One region of the Rhizobium sp. 3T7 genome, then DNA from elsewhere that is predicted to be linked to it. Evidence: predicted binding sites of a transcription regulator. Region 1 holds the regulator's gene; the other holds the start of a gene.

Region 1 (4,164 bases):
CGTCGCCAGCGTACGACCATGGAAGGCACCTTCAAAGGTGATGATATGAAACCGCTCGGGATGGCCCTTTGAGAACTGGTAGCGGCGCGCGGTCTTGATCGCGCATTCCAGGGCTTCCGCGCCGGAGTTCGTAAAGAACACCTTGTCGGCGAAGGTCGCCTCGGTCAGCCGCTTCGCGAGCGTTTCCTGACCCGGGATCTCGTAGATATTGGACAGGTGCCAGACCTTGTCGGCCTGCTCTTTCAGCGCGCCTACCACATGCGGATGGCTGTGGCCGACGGAGGTGACGGCAACGCCTGCGCCGAAATCAAGATATCGCTCGCCCGTTTCGGTGATCAGCCATACGCCCTCGCCTCGCTCGAACCGCAGCGGGGCACGAGAGTAGGTATCGTAAAGCGCGGCTTCAGCCATGGCGCGATCTCCTGTCATTGACTATAAGCGGCCGGACTCCGGCTAAGGAAAGCGGGTCCGGAAAATTAAAAATGCCGCCTTTCGGCGGCGAGCAGCACTATTTACTTTTCGCACTGCAATGTCAACAAAACTGAGGTTTTCCTGCATGCGTCAAGCCGCCATCTGGAGGTGCCGGAGCTATCAACAACTAATGTTGCAGAAATGACTCTCTCGCCCAGCAAGTTGGGGAAAACTTGAAATTCGATTCGCCGAGATTCAACCGACTCTTGTCACGGAGTCAGCCTCACACTAGGTTAAAACTCAATTACTAGACTGCATGCGGCGGAACTAGTCACCAAAATCGAGCAAGCGTTTCTTGCCTCGGATACGTCCGGGGCAACGGTGAAGGATTCTGCCTACACCAACGCTAATAAGGCGGAGACAGGGGCATGAACTGGACAGACGAGCGCGTTGAAAAACTGAAGAAGCTGTGGTCCGAGGGCCTGAGCGCCAGCCAGATCGCAGCGCAACTTGGCGGTGTAAGCCGTAACGCCGTCATTGGCAAAGTCCACCGTTTGAGTTTGCCCGGCCGCGCCAAGGCCGGAGGCTCGACAACCACTGTCAGAACGCCCAAGCGCACGACATCCGCGCCGCGCGCTCCGAACTATGCATCTCGCGTCACTACGCGCACCGTCACCCGCCAGCAGGGTGCGACGATGCTCAAGGAAGAGATCGAAATCGATGCCATCGAGGAAATCAGCTATCGTCCGGCCGCAAACGTCGTCGTTCCGATTTCTCGCCGCCTCGGCCTGACGGAACTGACCGAGCGCACCTGCAAGTGGCCGGTCGGCGATCCGCTGAAGGACGACTTCCACTTCTGCGGCTGCGAATCCCCGGACTCCTCCCCTTACTGCACCTATCACCAGCGCATGGCCTATCAGCCGGTCAACGAGCGCCGCAAGGCCGCCAACCGGGTCGCCTGACCCGGAAGCCGGATAAGGAACAAAGAAACGGGCCCTCGCGGGCCCGTTTCTTTGGACGGTGTGGATGCCTCCCAGGAGAGCTTTAGGCTTCCATGGAATAGCCGGCACCGCGAACGGTGCGGATCACGTCCTGCATGTTGGAGAAGTTCAGCGCCTTGCGCAGACGCCCGACATGAACGTCGACAGTACGCTCGTCGACATAGATGTCATGACCCCAGACGCCGTCGAGCAGCTGGGAGCGCGAGAAGACACGGCCAGGGGATGCCATCAGGAACTCGAGAAGCCGGAATTCGGTCGGACCGAGGCGGACTTCGCGGCTCTTGCGATGAACGCGGTGCGTCTCGCGGTCAAGCTCGATGTCGCCGCACTTCAGCAGCGTGGAAAGCACTTCCGGCTTGGCACGACGAAGCATCGCCTTGACGCGGGCGACGAGCTCCGGTGTCGAAAACGGCTTGACGACGTAGTCGTCGGCGCCGGTGGAGAGGCCGCGAACACGCTCACTCTCCTCGCCGCGAGCTGTCAGCATGATGATCGGCAGGCGCTCCGTTTCCGGCCGCATGCGCAGGCGACGGCAGAGCTCGATGCCTGATACGCCCGGCAGCATCCAATCGAGGATCAGAAGATCCGGCGTGCGTTCCTGCAGCCGGATCTCAGCCTCGTCGCCGCGAAGGATTGTGTCGACCTCAAAGCCTTCAGCCTCAAGGTTATAGCGAAGAAGCACGCTCAGTGCTTCTTCATCTTCAACGACAGCTACTTTTGGTATCATTCGTTTCGGTCTCCTGGGGGCGCGGTCGCTTAACGATTATTCCGTAACGGCGCCGACGGTGTTGGCGGTATCGTCCTTCGGACGTTCGCCTTCCGGCTGAGCACCGGTGGCCATGTAATAGATGGTTTCAGCAATGTTGGTGGCGTGGTCGCCGATACGCTCGATGTTCTTGGCGCAGAACAGAAGATGCGTGCAGCTGGTGATGTTGCGCGGATCTTCCATCATGTAGGTGAGCATCTCGCGGAACAGCGAGGTGTACATCGCGTCGATTTCCTCGTCGCGCTCACGGATCGACTTTGCCTTGTCGGCAGCACGGCTCGTATAGACGTCGAGCACTTCCTTGAGCTGGACAAGCGCCAGTTCGGAAAGGTGCTCGAGGCCGCGGGCGAGCTTGCGCGGCACGCCGGCGCTCTGGACCGCGATGACGCGCTTGGCGGTGTTCTTACCGAGATCGCCGACGCGCTCGAGATCGGCCGCGATGCGGATCGAACCCATGATCTCGCGAAGGTCGGCCGCCATCGGCTGGCGACGGGCGATTGTCACGATCGCCTTGTCCCCGATCTCGCGTTCAGCGTGGTCAAGGATCACGTCGTCGGAGATGACCTTCTGGGCCAGGGCCGTATCGCCGTTGACGAGAGCGCGAACGGCATCCGAAACCATCTGCTCGGCAAGGCCGCCCATTTCCGAAATACGGCGGGACAGGAATTTCAGATCGTCGTCGTAGGCAGAAAAGATATGTGTCGATGCCATAGGGCTCATCCTTGAATATGGTGAGGGTTGCCGACGCCGGCGATCAACCGAAGCGACCCATGATGTAATCCTGGGTGCGCGGGTCATCCGGGTTGGTGAACATCTTGTCAGTATCGTTCTCTTCGACGAGGTTGCCGAGGTGGAACATGGCCGTGCGCTGCGACACGCGGGCGGCCTGCTGCATCGAGTGCGTCACGATGACGATCGTGTAGTTCTCGCGAAGCTCGTGGATCAGTTCCTCGACCTTTGCCGTCGCAATCGGATCGAGTGCCGAGCATGGCTCGTCCATCAGGATCACTTCAGGGCTCACCGCAACAGCGCGGGCGATGCAAAGGCGCTGCTGCTGGCCGCCCGAAAGACCAGTGCCGGCTTCATGAACGCGATCCTTCACCTCGTTCCACAGGCCGGCGCGCTGCAGGCTGAGTTCGACGATCTGGTCCATGTCGGCCTTCGACTTGGCGAGACCGTGGATGCGCGGGCCGTAGGCGACGTTCTCGTAGATCGTCTTCGGGAACGGGTTCGGCTTCTGGAACACCATGCCGACGCGGGCGCGGAGCTCCACGACGTCGATGTCGGGATCATAGATATCATCACCATCGAGCGTGATCTTGCCGGTCACGCGGCAACCGTCGATCGTGTCGTTCATACGGTTCAGACTGCGCAGGAAGGTGGATTTGCCGCAGCCCGAAGGGCCGATGAGGGCCGTCACGGTGTTTTCGCGGATGTTCAGCTTGACGTCGAAGAGCGCGCGCTTCTCGCCGTAGTAAACCGAGACGTCCTGGCCGATCATCTTATAGGGAACGGTATTCATCTTCTGATCCAGAGCCTTCTCAACTGCTGCTTCCGTCAACATGTTCATAATGTCTACTCCGTTTACCAGCGGCGCTCAAAGCGACGACGCAAGAGAATGGCTCCGAGGTTCATGACGATCAGGAACAGGAGCAGGACGATGATAGCGCCAGAGGTACGCTCGACGAACGCGCGCTCGGCTTCGTTGGCCCACATATAGACCTGCACCGGCAGGGCCGTCGAAGGATCCATGGGCGTCGCCGGAGCGTTGGCGACGAACGCAACCATGCCGATGAGGAGGAGCGGCGCGGTCTCGCCGAGCGCGTGCGCCAGGCCGATGATGGTGCCGGTGAGAATACCCGGCATGGCCAGCGGCAGCACGTGGTGAAAGACCATCTGCATCTTGGAAGCGCCGAGGCCGAGAGCAGCCGCCCGGATCGACGGCGGCACTGCGCGAAGCGCTGCGCGGGTCGCGATGATAATCGT
Region 2 (4,164 bases), on a different contig from region 1:
GCGCGCGACCGTGAACCCGGTCTGCGCTACGCCGCCTCTCTTGTCTGGCCGCCGGACGCCGCGCTTTGGGGCTGAAGATAGTAGGCGACGATGACAAGGCCTAGCCCGGCCAGCGCCACCAGCGCCATCACATAATAGCTTGCGAGCCCGAGCAAGGCGTAGACGTAGCCGGAAGCAATCGTCATCAGCCCCATGAACATGCCGTTGTAGAAGAAATAGGCGCCCTGCGCCGACGACTCCTGGGTCTCTTGCACGCAGGCCACGATCCGCCGTTGGACGCCCGTGTGCACGAAGGCATAGGTGCAGGAATGCATGCACTGGAGCAGAAAGAAACCCCAAAATCCCCAATGCATCGGAAACAGGATCCAGCGACAGACGCTGACCGCCGCCCCAAATCGAATGAGCGTCCAGGCACTGAATCGACGGCTGAGCCGCCGGGACAGAAAGAACACGGTCACCTCCGCAGCGACGCCGGCGCTCCACAGGACCGCGATCTGTGTGCCGGAGAAGCCGAGATCGCGCCAGTAGAGCGACGCGAAGGCCTGCAGAACCGCGTGGCTCGACTGCTGGATCGCGACGCCGATCAGCAAGGCCAGCAAATGCGGCTGTCGCAGCGAACTTCCTGTCGCAGCCGAGATATCGACGGGTGTGCCACGCCGGCGCGTCGGGCCTATCCGCGGGCAATAGATCGCCATCACCACGGTCATTATGAAGCCGAACGTCATCACAGGGAGCACCATCTCGCCACCCCAATAGCCGATCAGTTCCCCGCCGATCAGGGTGGAAACGATAAACGCGATCGAGCCCCAGACCCTCATCGAGCCATAATCCAGACCCCAGCGCCGGACGCCCGAAATCACGATCGATTCGACGACCGGGACGTAGCAGGCGAAGGTCGCTCCCTGGATCGTATAGACGATCAGCACCGGCCAGAATGTGTTCGTCCAGTAGAGCGCGATCGCCGTCAGCAGCGATAGGCAACCTGAAAACAACAGCACATCCGCCCGCTCATTCATCCGGTCGGCATACATCGCGACGATCGGAGCGACGAGGACACGCACGACCATCGGCACGGCTAGGATGACGCCGATCTCATGGTCGTTGAACGCGTGCAGCGCAAGCCACATCGGGAAGAACGGCAAGGCCACGCCATTGACGAGCAAAGGCGCACAGTAGGACAAAGCACTGAGAAGCCGGAAGCGCGGTGGCGCCCCCTCACTTGCTGGAGGATTTTGAGCGGGAATCATGGGGTGACCTGCAGGAAACTGAACGTTGCCTATCACGTCAACCTAAGGGCGACTATGGCAAGAAATTGCCCATCTGAAACGTTTTAGAAAATAAACAGGCCTGTCGCAAAGACACAACGGGCTAAACTGATCCATGGAATTGGGGATCGAAAGGCCGCGTTCAGGCGGCCTGCTGCGCCACGTCCTTTTCGTGATGGCCGATCGCCATCGGGATCGGCTGCATGCCGCTCGTTGCACGCCACTCGATCAATTCAAACGTGCCGTCCTGATGCTCGGCAATCGCCGTGCAGCTTTCGACCCAGTCGCCGGTATTGATGTAACGGATGCCGTCCATTTCCTCCATCACCGCGTGGTGGATATGGCCACAGATCACGCCGTCGGCACCGTGCTTGCGAGCTTCTTCGGCGACGACCCGCTGGAACTCGCCGATGAAGTTGACTGCGTGTTTGACCTGCAGCTTGGCCCATGCGGAAAACGACCAATAGGGCATGCCCATCCGGCGGCGGATGGCTGCCAGGCCGACATTGATCATGATCGCCATGTCGTAGGCCCAGTCGCCGAGATAAGCGAGCAGGCGCGCGTTGCGGACGACGACGTCGAACTCGTCGCCATGCAACACGAGGTATTTCTTGCCGTCGGCCGCCTCATGCATCATCCGCTCAGCAACCTCGATGCCGCCGAAATGGGTGCCCGGAAAATCGCGAAGGAATTCGTCGTGATTGCCCGGGATATAGATGACCCGCGTGCCCTTGCGCGCCTTACGCAGCAGCTTCTGGACCACATCGTTGCAATCCTGCGGCCAGTACCAGCTACGCTTCAACCGCCAGCCGTCGACGATATCGCCGACAAGAAAGATGGTATCCGCCTCGTGATGCTTGAGAAAATCCAGCAGGAAGTCCACCTTCGCGGCCTTAGAGCCGAGATGCACATCGGAAATGAAAAGCGTACGGAAGTGCCGCGTATCCATATTGTCCCTCACAAGCATCCTGCTCATGTCCCATCGTTCACCTGCCCTTCCAAAACCAGAGTCGTGTTTCAGGAAGATGACATGTCGGCGCTACGGTTGATTTTCCCGGTTTCCATCGAGCCTCGCCGCGGCCGCGGCAGATTTGCGCTGTTTTCGCATTTCGAACGGAAATTCCGACTGTTCCGCCACCCCGTTTGATGTATTGAAGGCAGTTCAAAGACAGCATGCGGCAGCCCGGAGGCGATGATGGATCATCAGGAAAAGTCCAAGACGGAAAAGAATCTGGCAGGTGGAAGTCTCGACGAGCAGGCGCTCTACTTCCATCGCTATCCGCGTCCGGGCAAGCTCGAAATCCAGGCCACCAAGCCGCTCGGCAACCAGCGCGACCTGGCACTCGCCTATTCTCCGGGCGTTGCAGCGCCCTGCCTGGCGATCCGCGACAATCCCGAGACGGCCGCCGACTATACGTCTCGCGCAAATCTCGTAGCGGTCATTTCCAACGGTACGGCCGTTCTCGGCCTCGGCAATATCGGCCCGTTGGCATCGAAGCCGGTCATGGAGGGCAAGGCCGTCCTCTTCAAGAAGTTCGCCAACATCGACGTCTTCGACATCGAGGTCGATGCATCGAGCGTCGAGCAGATGGTGTCGACCGTCGCCTCGCTTGAGCCGACCTTCGGCGGCATCAATCTCGAGGACATCAAGGCGCCGGAATGTTTCGAGATCGAGCGTCGGCTGCGTGAAACCATGAAGATCCCGGTCTTCCACGATGACCAGCATGGCACCGCCATCATCGTTGCCGCCGCCATCCTCAATGGTCTGGAACTGGCGGACAAGAAGATCGACGAGGTCAAGATCGTCGCCTCGGGTGCCGGTGCTGCCGCCCTTGCCTGCCTCAATCTCCTCGTCACGCTCGGCGCCAAGCGGGAAAACATCTGGGTCCATGACATCGAGGGCCTCGTCTACGAAGGCCGCACCGAATTGATGGACGAATGGAAGAGCGTCTACGCGCAGAAGAGCGACACACGCACGCTCGCCGAAAACATCGGCGGTGCCGACGTCTTTCTTGGACTTTCCGCCGCCGGCGTGCTGAAGCCGGAACTGCTGGCGCAGATGGCCGAAAACCCGCTGATCATGGCGCTCGCCAACCCGACGCCCGAGATCATGCCCGATCTCGCCCGCGCCGCGCGCCCCGATGCCATGATCTGCACCGGCCGCTCCGACTTCCCGAACCAGGTGAACAACGTTCTCTGCTTCCCCTATATTTTCCGCGGCGCGCTCGATTGCGGCGCAGTGACGATCAACGAAGAGATGAAAATGGCGGCCGTGCGCGCCATTGCAGCACTTGCGCGCGAGGAGCCTTCCGACGTCGCCGCACGCGCCTATTCGGGTGAAACGCCGGTCTTCGGCCCGAACTACCTGATTCCCTCGCCTTTCGACCCCCGCCTGATCCTGCGCATCGCCCCGGCCGTCGCGAAGGCAGCCGCCGAGAGCGGTGTCGCCCTGCGCCCGATCAGCGACTTCGACGCCTACCTCGACCAGCTCAACCGTTTCGTCTTCCGCTCCGGTTTCATCATGAAGCCGATCTTTGCCGCGGCGAAGAATGCCGAGCGCAAGCGGGTGATCTTCTCCGAAGGCGAGGACGAGCGGGTGTTGCGCGCCGCACAGGTCCTGCTGGAAGAAGGAATTGCCAAACCGATCCTGATCGGTCGCCCGCAAGTCATCGAGACTCGCCTAAAGCGCTACGGCCTACGCATTCGTCCATTGGCCGATTTCGATGTCATCAACCCGGAAGACGATCCACGCTTCCGCGAATATGTCGATCTCTACTTCTCGCTCGTTGGACGTCGCGGCGTCATTCCGGAGGCAGCGCGTACCATCGTTCGTACCAACACGACTGTCATCGGCGCCCTGGCCGTGAAGCGGGGTGAGGCAGATGCGCTCATCTGTGGG

Evidence for each region. Region 1 encodes PhoB, which activates phosphate uptake and scavenging genes when phosphate is short. Its sites were predicted from a motif close to TGTCATNNANCTGTCAT; they were not measured.
Region 2: a site for PhoB is predicted at 2,280-2,296, ahead of K9B32_RS01985 (UDP-2,3-diacylglucosamine diphosphatase). Genes of this name have one in related genera too.

Annotation. Positions count from the first base shown of each region.
Region 1 is NZ_JAIQXS010000002.1:8,988-13,151, reverse strand. It holds gene K9B32_RS02820 (aspartate aminotransferase family protein) at 1-411, opposite strand, end outside; gene K9B32_RS02815 (GcrA family cell cycle regulator) at 840-1,373, shown strand; gene phoB (phosphate regulon transcriptional regulator PhoB) at 1,456-2,139, opposite strand; gene phoU (phosphate signaling complex protein PhoU) at 2,176-2,889, opposite strand; gene pstB (phosphate ABC transporter ATP-binding protein PstB) at 2,933-3,748, opposite strand; gene pstA (phosphate ABC transporter permease PstA) at 3,763-4,164, opposite strand, start outside.
Region 2 is NZ_JAIQXS010000001.1:394,255-398,418, reverse strand. It holds partial or broken gene dgcA (N-acetyl-D-Glu racemase DgcA) at 1-75, shown strand, start outside; gene K9B32_RS01990 (MFS transporter) at 27-1,247, opposite strand; gene K9B32_RS01985 (UDP-2,3-diacylglucosamine diphosphatase) at 1,408-2,214, opposite strand; gene K9B32_RS01980 (NADP-dependent malic enzyme) at 2,461-4,164, shown strand, end outside.